Regions from separate parts of the Vallitalea pronyensis genome, predicted to be linked through region 2. Evidence: a T-box and tRNA genes for the amino acid it is inferred to sense, from the RefSeq annotation. Region 2 holds a T-box; the other holds one or more tRNA genes.
What was found. The T-box of region 2 lies ahead of argS (arginine--tRNA ligase). A T-box ahead of a tRNA ligase gene usually reads a tRNA of that ligase, here a tRNA-Arg.

Region 1 (7,453 bases), 2.4 Mb from region 2:
AATAGTATTGTAGAAACATTCAAGCGTTTTCCAACTGGGCGTTAACGCTAAGGGAATGAGAACTGCCTTGTCAAACATGGTGACATGCTTTGATGGGCAGTTTTTTTATCATATAAAAGTTCTCAATTTAACAAATGAGATAGAATCATTCTCATTTGTGCTAATGAAACTTTCCTAATGGACAAATCCACTTTGTGTAACGAGGCGTAGCCTCTTTTGTTCCGTTTATATGAAGCTTAGTCATGCATATAGGTTGATGCTGAGGAAACGACCCTTTGTACATGGTAATATACATAAAAAGCTTTACTTAAACATTTATTTTGGTATAATTTGGATAGAACAGTTGAAGTAATATTGCTAAATGGGGTAAGATGAGGTACTTTGTTTTACAATAGCTTACGACAACATAAGAAATAAGGGGGACATTATGAAACGTAAATGGATCATAGGGGTATTAGTCATTATTTTTTTGGTGAGGATACCTTCAGTAAATGTATATGGGGATACGGATAAATTTTATATTCGGTATGATGGTGCAGTCCATCGGTACAAAGGACCTTTTGTTAAACTCATTATGGATGGTGAAGAAATTAAGACAGGGGATATGCCAGCCTTGATTATCACAGAGGAGATTGAGGGACAACAATATGCCAGAACATTAGTGCCTGTACGAGAAGTATGCGAATCTATTCAATTAGGAGCTACGGTTGAATGGAATGGAGAAAAACAAGAAATCTACATATCATACGAAGATAAATTTATTGTACTTAAAATAGATGACAAAAAGGCCATGGTTAATCAGGAAGAGATTGTATTAGATGTACCTGCAAAAATTATTCAAGATGCCAGTAAAAAACATGGGAAAACCATGGTGCCCCTCCGCTTTGTCGTTGAAACATTTGGTTACGATATTAAATGGGATAGTAAGACAAGTACGGCTACTATGAATAAATCAATAGCCAGTGGTCATACAGATGGCAATACAAACGATACAATACATAATCATACAGATGATAACGCTGATAATCATACAGATGATAACGCCCATAACACTACAGATAGTCATGTAGATGAAGATCATGATTCAAATAATACCGCAAGTGAAAACATTGATACCTTATCATCTTCTCATGCTAAAAAAACTTTACCAACTGCGTTAAAGGATCAGCCCGTTATATGGAGGGTTACGGATGAAGCATTAAGCGATATAGGTAATCTTTATACAGAATCTGTTCTTAAAAAAGAGCTTCATCCAACAACAAACATAAAATCTGTCGTTTATCAAGAAGATACATTTAAGAAGTACTTTACCATAAAAGCATCCTCTGCTATTACCCATGCAAAGAAAATCTTTTGGGACAATAAACTGATTATTGATATTGAAAACGCTAGATGGGATATGGAGAGCTTTGAACAAGTGTTTGATAATAACCCTATCATTACAGGTGTAAGATCCAGTCAGTCTTCATTTGAGCCAGATATAACACGCGTTGTTTTTGATTTGAAGGGTGAAGGGTATACATTTGATGTGGCTTTAGCGGAAGATCGACAAAGCATTAAGGTCTCCGTTTTAAGCAATACCATCTATGGCATACATTTAGGACAGAATAATGAAGGAGACTATATAAAAGTCATGGGTGTCAAATCACCTGATGTAAAGGCTTTTCGTTTAAAGCAGCCCGATCGTATTGTCTTTGATTTACCTCATTCAACAACTTTATTAAGTACACTTACATCAAAAGATGTTATGGGACAGTATGTTAAGACCATTAGAACAGCTCAATTTAATGAAGAGACCACGAGAGTTGTGGTTGAAACAGATGGACAGGCAGATTTTAATATCTCAAAATCTGGAGAAGGTTATACCATGATTCAAATCTTAGAACCTTCTTACAGTAATATTCAGTATACCAATATAGATAATCCTACCATTGTATTAGATAAGCAAGGCATGACCATGGACATTGGGAAGGTTACTTATTTAAATAACTACCTTAAGAAAGAATATGTTATTACCTTACCTGGTGATTATAGTAGTCTTTTTGGTAAAGGGAATATGAATGTCAGTGATGGCATTATGGAGTCCATAAATATTAATAATGATAAGGGTAAAACACAGTTACATATTCAATCCAACCGTCTATACGAGTTCCGTATAATGGAGGATGAACATCATCTATATCTAAAAGCTTTTCGACCAAAAGAACTCTATGCTCAGATTGTTGTGGTAGATGCTGGACATGGAGGAAAAGACCCAGGTACCATTGGTCACGGTATATATGAAAAAAATCCTAATCTTGATATGGTTTTATATGCAAAAGAATATCTTGATAAAAATGAGAACATAAAAGTTTACTATACACGATTAGATGATACATATCCAACATACGATGAACGGATAGGTTTAGCAAATGACGTGGAGGCTGATTTTTTTGTCAGTATACATAATAACTATTTTGGGACAGAACCAAATGGAACAGAAACCCATTATTGGCGGGATGTTGATACCCAAGGGCTTCATTCAGATGAACTAGCAGATATATTTCAAAGCTCTTTAATGAAACAACTGGATACCCGTGACCGAGGAACCAAGGAAAGTAATTTCATTGTCCTTCGTGAAACGCATATGCCAAGTGTACTTTTAGAAGTAGCATTTTTGTCCAATACAGAAGATGCTAAGCGGATAAAAAGTGAAGCTTTCAAGAAAAAGGTTGGTCTGGCAGTTTATAATGCTATTGTTCAAACATTTGACAGTTTCCCAACGGATCGTTGATAAGGTAGATTATTTTCACCCTTTCTGTGGATAATGATTAATTTCAATACTATAATGGGACAGAAAGTAACAAAAAAACACGGTTGTAGCTGACGCAAATAAGGTATACAATATAATTACCAATTATTTACAATTATGTAGAGGGGAAGGTAATTATATGAAGCGAGCACTTATTTTGTCAGCCATGCTGATGTTACAAATTATGCAGATGGCAACCGTTAAGACAAGCTTATTTTATTATGCATGGGATGAAAATGGGCAGGAAAGCATGTTTGAAGATACCATTGAATTTGACCATCAAGGGAATACAGAAGCTAACTTACAGTTTACATTGCAACGTTTATTTGATAATCAGGACGACCACTATTCTGCTATACCTGAAGGGGTTAGCATCATCCAAATGTTATATATTAATGGGTCTTTAGATGTGGAAGTCTCAAAAGACATCATGAACTATGGGGGAACGGCCCGTGAGGTAGCAATGGTCAATCAAATACTTGCTACAGTATTTGCATATGAAGACATTAAAACAGTTACATTATTAATAGAAGAAAATGGGAAACTATTGGTTGAAGGTACAGAAGTAAACGGTTATACTAGAGAAGAATGGGAAGAAAGGATTGAATAAAATTGTCAAGGATCGATGGAAGAGATAATCAAGATACGCGAGAAGTGAAAATTACCAAGAACTATATAAAGTACCCAGAGGGTTCTGTGCTCATTGAGATGGGCGACACGAAAGTTATCTGTAACGCAAGTGTGGAAGAAAGAGTACCGTCATTCAAAAAAGATTCAGGAGAAGGATGGGTAACTGCTGAATATGCCATGTTGCCAAGAGCGACCTTGGATAGAAATAATCGGGACATACAACGCCTTAAGAAAAATAACCGTTCCGTAGAAATACAACGATTGATTGGTAGAGCAATTCGAGCTGTTGTGGACTTTAAAGCCTTAGGAGAACGAACAATAACGTTGGATTGTGATGTGATACAGGCAGATGGTGGGACAAGGACAGCATCCATAACGGGAGCCTATGTAGCGTTTGTACTGGCCTGTAAAAAACTCTTAAAAGATGGCTTAATTGAAAAAATGCCTTTATCGGCTTATGTTGCAGCCATTAGCGTCGGTGTTGTCGATGGAGAGGTACTATTAGATTTGTGTTATGAAGAAGACAGTCATGCAACAGTTGATATGAATGTTATTATGACAGAACATGGAGCGTATATTGAAGTGCAAGGAACAGGCGAGCAAGCGCCATTTACAAGGGTGCAGCTAGATGCTTTATTAAAGAGTGCAGAAAAGGGCATACAGGAGCTTATAGAGATCCAAAAGGAAGTTGTAGAGGCCTAACCGTAAGTAGAAAGGAGACATGCATATGACCACAAAAGAAAAGATAATATTTGCAACAAAAAATACGGGAAAAATAAAAGAAATTAATGAAATCATGGCAGACAGTCCATATGAAGTAATATCCATGGAAGATGCTGGTATACATGTGACAATTATTGAAGATGGGACAAGCTTTGAAGAAAATGCCATTATCAAGGCCAAAAAAGTAAGTGAAGTTGCCCATTGTATTGTATTGGCTGATGATTCTGGGCTGGAAGTGGATTACATGGATAAAAAGCCAGGTATCTATTCTGCACGTTTTGGTGGAGAAGATACGCCTTATGCCATAAAAAATAAGATGATTATTGATCATCTAGAGAATGTTTCAGAAGCCCTCCGTACAGCCCGCTTTGTATGTGTTATTGCGGCTGTTTTTCCAGACGGTGATATACGAACCAGTAGAGGTACCATTGAAGGACGTATTATAGAGGAAGAAAGAGGGCAAAATGGCTTTGGGTATGATCCCATTTTTTATGTACCAGAATACAACTGTACCACCGCAGAAATGGACAGGGCATTGAAAAATCGCATCAGTCATCGAGGAAAAGCCCTTAGAAGTATGAAAGAACAATTAGAAGAGCGGAAATCATAGTTCACTAAAAGTTTGCTTATGGGCTTCTGACGTCATGATCAGACATCGTATATTATGGAGGAATTATGAAAATACTTATAATAAGTGACACCCATGGTCATATAGCAAATGCAACAAAAATTGTTAAGCAAATAACAGATTTTGATCGAATTATACATTTAGGTGATATGGAACAAGATGCAGAGGCATTAGATTGTATGTGCCCCATACCCATTGATTATGTACCAGGAAACTGTGATTATGCTTCAAAAGCTCCTCGAGAGAAAGTATTAGCATTCTATGGTGTTAAGCTATTCATCACCCATGGACATTATTATCAGGTAAAATGGAATTTGGACACAATCATAAAAGAAGGAAGAAAAAAAGGTGTTAAGATTATTTTATTTGGGCATACACATGTGGCTATGGAGAAAAACATGGATGGCATAACACTTTTCAACCCGGGAAGTTTGACTTTGCCAAGAGATGGAAAAGGCCCTAGTTATGGGGTATTAGAGATAGAAGAAGATGGAAAATATCATTTGACAATAAAAAAATTACGAAAAAGTATTGACATATGGTAAAAGCGTGTGTATAATTACTCTTGCGTTTGAAAAAGCGACGAAAAAGCATGTATATCGGGGTGTGGCTCAGCTTGGCTAGAGCGCTTGATTTGGGTTCAAGAGGTCGCAGGTTCGAATCCTGTCACCCCGATTCATCTGCGGGTGTAGTTCAATGGTAGAACACCAGCCTTCCAAGCTGGATACGTGGGTTCGATTCCCATCACCCGCTTGTAATGTGATCATTACTGGCAAGGCTATGTTCTTGTTGATGTGCCTGTAGCTCAGCAGGATAGAGCAGTGGCCTTCTAAGCCACGTGTCCGGGGTTCGAGTCCCTGCAGGCACGCTGATAGATTTTTCTATCGTGTAAATATATGGTGGGTATAGCTCAGTTGGTTAGAGCGCAAGATTGTGGCTCTTGAGGCCGTGGGTTCGAATCCCATTACTCACCCTCATATATTAATGGGTAGTCGCCAAGCGGTAAGGCACTAGACTTTGACTCTAGTATGCGTAGGTTCGAATCCTGCCTACCCAGTTTTGGGCCACTAGCTCAGTCGGCTAGAGCACTGGACTTTTAATCCAGGTGTCCCGAGTTCGAGTCTCGGGTGGCTCATTGCTTCAAAAAAGCACTTGACATAATACTTGAAATATATTATTATTGTTGAGGAAAACACACTAAGCGGATGTGGCGGAATTGGCAGACGCACTAGACTTAGGATCTAGCGCCTTGCGGCGTGGGGGTTCGACTCCCTTCATCCGCATTAATAAAAAACACTTGATTTGATCAAGTGTTTTTTGTTTGCGTTACATTGAGATTATACTTGGTAAATAGTTAACATTACTTATCTTTTTATGTGATGAGATACTCTTATTAATAAATCAGTTGTTTCTATTATATATGGTTAATCTTATGGTAGAAGATTCGTCTATAACAGATAGACTACAGATGTTTCAAAAAGTGAAGATTACTTTCTTGACATAAATGACTATTGTGGAATAAGGGGTTAAATGTGACATCTCTTCTAAACCAGTGGGGCGGCTTAAAAGCATTTGCCATTTCTTCTGTGGAAAATTCCACTTCAGCCATCACAAGTCCTTGTAGGTGATAATCAAAAACATCCACTTCAGCTGTTAAGCCATGAGAGATGGGGACAAGGTACCGTCGTTTTTTTATAAGATGGTAATCTACCTTCTTTTTTAGGCTGTTGTATTGTTCCTGGGATATCATTTCTTCAAACTCTTGACGAACCATCAAGCCCGATGACTTATAGGTGATGAAGTATTCATCGTCTTTTTTACGAATCCGGATGACAGGGTCCGTACAGATATACCCTTGCTCAATGGTGACAAAGGGGTACTCTTTCAATTGAATCTTGCCTTTATGAATAAGAAACTTTTTTTCTATTTCCATGGATATTACCCTTTCTAAATGCATGTTTATACATGAAATAAGTTTATTTTTTAACATATTTTATTGATACAGTTATCTATTACTACATATATATAATGAAGTTATAATGCTTTAATACAAAAAAATAAAGTTAAAGGATTGCCTCTGTAACATACAGTACATGAAGACAACCCTTAAGATGTTATGGCAATTAGACAAGGACAAACGTAATGACGATGTATAGAAGGAATATACTTCCGCTAAAAGCAAAATAAACATTAGCAGCATTATGTTTTGTTTGAGCGAATAAGAATTTCTTCTGAAGAAACGTTTTGATATCCCTGTCTGTTTCAAGGGTATCATTTTCTTGAAGTAATTGATTTTTATATTTTTTGGAAACGGTTGCCCGAAAATGTCTCACAGAATATTTAAAAACATTAAAGGTTCCAAAGTTATCAATAAACACAAAACCACTTATAACAAAGATAACAAGATTTACCATAAACAAACGATCTAAAAATAAAGCCATAAAACTCATCGTACTGGAAGGCTTTCCTATAAGTGCTAATATATAACTAATGGTACAAATGATAATTAGAAAAATAACAAGTTTGTTTACCCACTTCATACAATAACCTCCTAGGTTTAAAGCAATTTGTTCGTATTTCACGGACTATTATACCATAGACAGGCTATAAATCCCATAGGTTAATTGATTGTTTGCAATATGTAATATAATGACGATAAAATACTTTTAGGATGACAAGTG
Region 2 (7,453 bases):
AATGTTGTCAATCTGTGCAGTTGATTCAGCGGATTGCTCGGCAAGATTTCTAATTTCTTCAGAAACAACGGCGAATCCTTTACCGTGTTCACCAGCGCGAGCTGCTTCAATAGCTGCATTAAGAGCCAGAAGATTGGTTTGTTCCGCGATAGAGGTAATAAGCGTGGTTACTTGGCTGATTTGCTCAGCTTTTTCATTGGTTTCACGTACAATTTCATAAACACTCTTGGTGGATTGTGCACTTTCTGTACTCTTTTGTAACAAGGCATCTAGGGATTGGTCACCATGCTGTACAGAACTGTTGATTTCTTGGAAAGAACTTAGAAGAGCTGTAATAATGTCTAGGTCTTCATCAATAATCTTTCCTAGTACATCAATTGAATTCTGACCATTTTCAACATTTTCAACTTGTGATGTTGAACTTTCTGCAATATGTTCAATAGCAAGTGACATTTGTTCCATACCATGTTGAATGGACTTGGAGGATTCACTAATGACATCTGATGATGAAGATAGTCGGTCCGTGTTCTGTTTAATCTGAGAAACAGTATCTACTAAGTTGTTTCTCAAATTGGCAAATGACCTTAATAAGCTACCGCTTTCATCTTGACGTTTAAGGACTTTTTCATCCATTGGAAAACGTAAATCGCCATCAGAAACAGCATCTGCATGGTTGCTAATTTTGCTTAGTGAAGGTGCTAATTTAAATGTTAGTCGATAAAGTACAAAGATGGTTAATAATAAATTAATGGATGCTGCAACTAGAAATAGATAGCCTATCATCGTCAAATTGTCAAAGAGATTTGTGGACTCTGTATTGGTATTGAGTTGGAGTATGAAGACTGCAAATACGATACCAACAATTGATAATAGGCCACTGAGTGTTAACGAAATTGTTAGAAGCTTCCCCTTCAGTTTTTTCAAAATTTTCACCTCGGTTTACTTTCTTTTTTATTATCATTTATAACACTTTTATTATAACATAACTTTTAACCAAATCCTATCATTAATGCCAAATTATGACAATATACCTAGATACAAAGAATTAAAAATTGCCTATAAAACGCATAAATTTATAACGCCATATGTGCTTACTTTCGCTCTTAATACGTATATTTTTATATACCTTGCCTATAAATATAATGATATTATGGTATTATTTTAATATCTATTACATAAAAATAGTATTAATCCTTGTAAAATAAAATGAAATATGTTAAACTGCTAAAAAATATAGAATAAGGCGATGATTTGGATAAGTAGCGAACATCTCTTGTACCAGCGAGTTAGGAAATGGTGGAAGCCTAATGATCATGTGTTTGTGAAACGCACCAAGGAGCATTCTTTTGAACATTCCAGTAGAAAGAACGTATACCTGCGATAAAGGTCTTTGAGAGGATATGATAACATCTATTCGATGTTGATATCAATGAGAGTGGTACCGCGGTAATCCCGTCTCTATTAAGAGATGGGGTTTTTTGTTGTCTTATAAGGAAAATCTGTGAATTTCGTATATGAAATAGAAGCATGTTCATATGCGTTTAAAGATATAAGAAAAGTAAAAGGAGGTAGTATGTATGATGCGAACATATACACAATTAATTGATGCATGTTTACAAGAACCATTTGATAAGATGGTATGTCACTTTACTAGACCGCCTTCCCTTGCATTAGGTGATTTATCATTACCTTGTTTCCCTTTAGCAAAAAAGCTGAAAAAAAGCCCTATGGACATAGCCCATGAACTAAAAGATGCTTTTCATTCACTTTCTTTTATAGAGCAAGTGGTTGCGAAAGATGGGTATTTAAATTTTTACTTTAAGCGTCGTCAAGTGATTCAAGATACTTTATTAGAAATTAAACATAAGAAACACCAATATGGTTCAAATGAATCGGGGATAGGTAAAACAGCCCTTATTGAGCACACCAGTATTAACCCTAATGCGTCACCCCATGTTGGTCGTGCTAGAAATGCGCTTATTGGTGATGTACTTAAACGATTAATGACTTTTGAAGGCTATAAAGTGAATACACATTATTTTGTAAACGATGTTGGTAAGCAGATTGCCATGTTAGTGTATGCAACGCAACATGAAGAGAAGGTCACATTTAAAGAGTTGTTGCAACACTATGTGCGTATGCATGAAGCCATGAAAGATAATCCACAGATAGAAGAAGAAATATTTAAATTATTATATGCATTTGAAAATGGCGATGTTTCTGTTAGAAAATCATTTCAAAACATTGTAGACATATGCATCAAAGGACAAGTAGGTCTTTTCAAGGACTTAAGCATTAACTACGACACCTTTCAATATGAATCAGCGTATATTTTTAATGGTGCATTACAGGAAGTTTTGAAACAATTAAAGACCACAGGAAATCTGGAAGAAGATGAAGAAGGCCGCTTGGTTCTTAATCTAGAAGCATACAACATACCGACGAAAGCACCTTATCTGGTTTTATCCAGAAAAGATAAGACCTCCCTGTATCCACTTCGAGATATTGCTTATTCCATGCACAAGGCAAAGACTAATACCCATGTGAATATGATTGTTCTAGGGGAAGATCAAAAGTCCTATCACCAACAAGTGAGTGCTGCATTAGATCTATTAGGGTACACAGCACCCACACCTGTACATTATTCATTTGTATTGCTAAAAGACGGTAAAATGGCTACTCGTGAGGGAAAGGTCGTTTTATTAGAAGATTTTATGTCCCTTGCCATTGAAAAATCCATGGCATACATGAAAGAAAATAATAGGGAAGTGGATGTGACTACAGCAAAGACAATTGCCTATGGTGCAGTAAAATATGCCATACTAAAGACAGCCAATCATAAGAATGTTACCTTTGATTTGGAGAAGGCTTTAAGTTTTGAGGGAAATACAGGACCTTATTTACAATATAGTATAGCAAGAATACATTCCATCTTAGACAAATGCCAATTTCAAGAAGATGAACAGATTGACTATGGTCTTCTAGAAGAAGATTTGGTTTATGATTTGATATTGGATTTGCTATTTTTTAATGACGTAGTAGCAAAGGCCCTTAAGGATGCAAGTCCCCACATTATTGCTAATTATGTTTATGGTCTAACCAAGAAGTTCTCAACGTTCTATCATCAGTGCTCCATTATACATGCCAAAAGCAAAGCACTACAGTCTGCACGTTTAGCCTTGATTAAAGGTGTCATACAAGTGAGTATAAATGCATTACATTTGCTAGGTATTAACGTCGTAAAGTCTATGTAAAAATACAGAATGGTATCTTTAGAAAAGTGGATAGCCAATACAATAACAAAATCATCATAAGTTATATAAAGTGTTATATTAGAGAATTATTTAGCACACTCACACCTATTATCATATAGTAGTATTAGAACAAATAAAAGGAGCAATTCTGATGGAGAGCTATCAATATAACGCTAAGAAAAAAGATGATAAAAAGATGCATAACATGATGCCTATGAAAGATTATGATATGTACATGAAGAAGAATAGGGATATGGATCGTATGGATGAGATGAATGAGATGAACGAGATGGACGAAATGGGTGAAATGGCTGAAATGGAGGATATGGAAGCTGCCATGATGAGCATGAACCCAATGGTTAATATGAATGCTGCCATGAGTATGAACGCTATGATGAGCATGAATGCTATGGCAAATATGAATGCTATGATGAGCATGAACCCTATGATGATGAATGCTATGGCAAATATGAGCGCTATGATGAGTATGAATGCTATGATGAACATGAATGCCATGATGATGAACCCCATGATGAATATGAATCCTAACATGAATCCCATGATGCGTATGTATATGGGTGAAATGGATGATATGGATATGGAAGATGATATGTAAGACATTAACAGTTCATTTCAGTTTGTAATACAACCTCTAAATAGACCATGAGTTTTTGCCTATAGGCTTATAAAACCATATACCGGTCATGGGATGACTTCTTGTTGCTAGGTTATAAGATAAATGAGAAGCAACAATATGCCATGATGATATATGGTTTTTTATTTATTTTACTTGTTGGTCAGCATCATGTGTTTGATATAAGGACATGAGCTTTAATAGGAGATCTCGATTACCTGAATACATACAAACAGTTCTAAGATAACACTCATGGCAGTTAAAACATTGAAGACCATTTAAATCATGAAATATATCCTCTGTATTTTCAAATGTCTTGATAACATTTTGAACTATTTTAATGGGATAGAAGGTAGTAAGCAGCATAAATATAGCCATTTTATCCATTGTCTTAGCCCGTAATTCAAGGTAGCTGCTTACACATTTATAGTAGGTAAGCATTTGCTTTGAACCATGAGATTTTTTGGTGTACTCAAGGAATTCATTAAAGATCTTGTGAGCATGATCATAATCATTTATTTTGAGATAAAGTGCCACAAGTAACAAGGCCATGTTGTTAAAGTACCAAGGTGTAGGTTGCTTAAGCTTTAGACCTAGTAGTGTTACTACCTGAGCCATTGGGTGATAGGTGCTGTTGGTAATAAGATAAATTAAATCCCTAATTTCTTCAGAGGTAAGAGATTTTAGTCGTCTTATTTGTTTTTTAATGGTGTTATAGGTAGCATAATCCTGTATGGAGCTTTCATGATAGAATGATTCAACTTCACTTAAGCCAGGTATAATCATATGATAAGCTGGAAAGTCAAGAAAGCTTACATCTCTAATCAATAGGCTATAACCTAAATCTTCAATAAATGACACCAATTGCTCAAGTATTTCTTCATTTGATTCACCAGAAAAACCATGAAAGCCATCCCAAGTATAAGATGGTGTATGCATAAATATTTCTCTTGGATAATAGCCAGAACCGTTCACTAAAATGTTCATGATATTATCATCTTCACTTTTAACAGGCAGGGTAACTTGGAAATCTTTTAATCCTTTCATCTTATTAATATGTTGCCCTTGTAAGAGTTCTGTTAAGGTTCGTTCTAAGGATATTTCAAAAATGGGGGATGAACCAAACTTAATAAAGTATTCGGCGGTCCGCAGGTCGATAAAAATCACGCATGTGACAGGATAACCTTTTCCAAGAGAGCAGTCTTTTACAATGACTCTGTGGTGCCCTTCAACCTCTATGGACTTAATCATTTTCATAATGGCAGGATATTGGTTTAGAAAATCATCAGGAATAGTAGGTGGTGTTATGCGTTCACGTATTATTTTTTGATTGACGTATCGCTCCATAATTTCGCAAATACCTTGAATACATGCTTCTGCACGGGTGTTACCTGCACACATGCCATTAGACATATACATTTTATTGGCCATTTTTATGGGAATGTAAGATTGGGTGTGATGACTTATGTTCTTATAAGGTACAGCTATAAAATCTGTTGGGATATCTTCGTATGATATTTGTCTCCAAGCATGCAGTATAGTAGTTATTTCTTGTGTATGGGTTGGTGTATGGCTTAATTGCCAAGCTAACCATTCATTGTCGAACTGTAGCAGTTCATCCATAGAAAAGGATTTTTCATCCGGTGCATAATAAAAGTTACCAGAAAAAACACCTTCATCAAAGTCCATGGAAAGTCGAAAAGGTGCAAGATTTTGAAGGCGTTCCATTAATTCACCATAAGCACTAGCTAGGGCATAAGCTTTTGTTGTACCTTTACCATTGGTACGTACAGTCGTGCCATCAACAGATAGTGTGACGCTATAGAATCCGTCCAGTGTATGCAGCCAATTGGATTCTGTTGTTAATATACCGACTTCTACTAATTTACTACGTATATTATGTATGGTCGTATAAGGCGCTCGATCCTTATATTTCTGTTCTTTGATAGAAGTCATGTTAACCATTCCTTTCTGATTCTAGGAAATGTCGTTATATACTAAGGTCTTTGTCAATGCTTTCTAAGATACTCATATTGATTTGATACACTTTTTCTTGAACTTTTTGCATGGCAGAAGCATAATTACCAATAATTGTATTACTGGAGTTGCGTTCAAAATTATCTACAAGTTTTTTCATTTCAGCATCTAATTGTTGTGGTGGAAGATTACGATTATAAAGTTTGCTCTGTTCATCTTGAAACGTTTTTACCATTCGCGTTAAACGAGGGTCTCTTAGAATCTGAGCTTTTAGAGACTTGGCTTTAGCATAATCGGGTGTTGCTTGCACTAATTGTACAATTTCTCTTGTTTTTTGTTGAATATTCATTGCTTATCACCTCAATAATATTTGTGATTACAATATATTCAATAACACCAACACATATGAATATTTCTTGTTATATTGAAAAAGCATTTGGCCCGTTTACAGATAATTATGAAGTATGTCTTCATATGCGTATCACAGGAGTCAGTTTCTACATATAATATAGAGATACATGTTTTATGATATATATGGGTGGTATGCTTACAATAAACTTGTACAATACGGTAAAGATAGTGGGTGGCATTTTTATGAGAGATGATTGCATTAATAATGTTCTATCATTATTATCATCGCATTTATGGAAAAGCAATAATCTTGGTATTATTAGTTTAAAACAAATTCAAAACTTAATTACTATTTTAATTGAAGCCAATATACCGTTTCAATTAACAACAAAAGAAGAAACACGGCAATTTGCCCAGTCAGCGACACTAACCATATATGTTACACCTACACTTTCAATCACCAAAACATTCCAATTTGATGAAGGTAATATTAATACGTGTTAGTTAGTCCTATACAAGATGATACCGTTATGAAGTGCTGTAATGCCATTAACAACCCTAATAATTGAAACATTGTCAAAGTTATGCTATAATAGGCGACGATTATACATGTCACATGTGCAATATTGAACGGAAGATAAGAAAGGGGTAATAAAGATGAATACAATTTTGTTTGACTTAGACGGAACATTACTGCCACTTGACGAAAAAATATTTGTTGATACTTATTTTGATGCATTGCATAGAACCTTTGAAGATAAAATGGATAAGAAGACTTTTGTTAACTATATATGGGGTGCCACAGCACATATGCGTGATGAAAATGATGAGGAACGTACAAATCAAGAACTATTCATGGACAAGTTTGCGACTTTTGTTGGAGATGAGATGGACGAGTATAAAGAACGATTCGATCGGTTCTATGAAACAGGATTCTTAGAAGTAGAAAAAGCAGTATCTAAAAGTCAGTATGTCATTGATGCTATCAAGCTGTTAAAAGAAAAGGGCTATACCATTGTTCTTGCTACAAATCCGTTATTTCCTTTAACTGCAGTTCACCATCGTATTCATTGGGCTGGGCTTCAACCAGAAGATTTTGAACATATTACTGCTTATGAAAACAGTCATTATTGTAAGCCATATACAGCTTATTATGAAGAAATCTTAACCCATATTGACAAACAACCTGATGAATGTATGATGATTGGAAATGATGTACAAGAAGACCTTGTAGCAG

Region 1: it has a tRNA-Arg gene. The T-box ahead of argS (arginine--tRNA ligase) is inferred to sense a tRNA for this amino acid. The anticodon was not compared.

Annotation. Positions count from the first base shown of each region.
Region 1 is NZ_CP058649.1:1,255,953-1,263,405, forward strand. Features, by position in the region: gene HZI73_RS05195 (N-acetylmuramoyl-L-alanine amidase family protein) at 1-45, shown strand, start outside; gene HZI73_RS05200 (N-acetylmuramoyl-L-alanine amidase family protein) at 428-2,773, shown strand; gene HZI73_RS05205 (GerMN domain-containing protein) at 2,931-3,401, shown strand; gene rph (ribonuclease PH) at 3,404-4,123, shown strand; gene HZI73_RS05215 (XTP/dITP diphosphatase) at 4,149-4,754, shown strand; gene HZI73_RS05220 (metallophosphoesterase family protein) at 4,820-5,317, shown strand; tRNA gene HZI73_RS05225 (tRNA-Pro) at 5,373-5,447, shown strand; tRNA gene HZI73_RS05230 (tRNA-Gly) at 5,455-5,525, shown strand; tRNA gene HZI73_RS05235 (tRNA-Arg) at 5,567-5,640, shown strand; tRNA gene HZI73_RS05240 (tRNA-His) at 5,672-5,745, shown strand; tRNA gene HZI73_RS05245 (tRNA-Gln) at 5,758-5,829, shown strand; tRNA gene HZI73_RS05250 (tRNA-Lys) at 5,834-5,907, shown strand; tRNA gene HZI73_RS05255 (tRNA-Leu) at 5,974-6,055, shown strand; gene HZI73_RS05260 (CYTH domain-containing protein) at 6,235-6,705, opposite strand; gene HZI73_RS05265 (DUF3899 domain-containing protein) at 6,896-7,312, opposite strand.
Region 2 is NZ_CP058649.1:3,633,561-3,641,013, reverse strand. Features, by position in the region: gene HZI73_RS15360 (methyl-accepting chemotaxis protein) at 1-924, opposite strand, end outside; T-box leader at 1,238-1,463, shown strand; gene argS (arginine--tRNA ligase) at 1,578-3,254, shown strand; gene HZI73_RS15350 (hypothetical protein) at 3,406-3,870, shown strand; gene HZI73_RS15345 (YcaO-like family protein) at 4,036-5,844, opposite strand; gene HZI73_RS15340 (YlbF family regulator) at 5,879-6,214, opposite strand; gene HZI73_RS15335 (hypothetical protein) at 6,460-6,720, shown strand; gene HZI73_RS15330 (HAD family hydrolase) at 6,874-7,453, shown strand, end outside.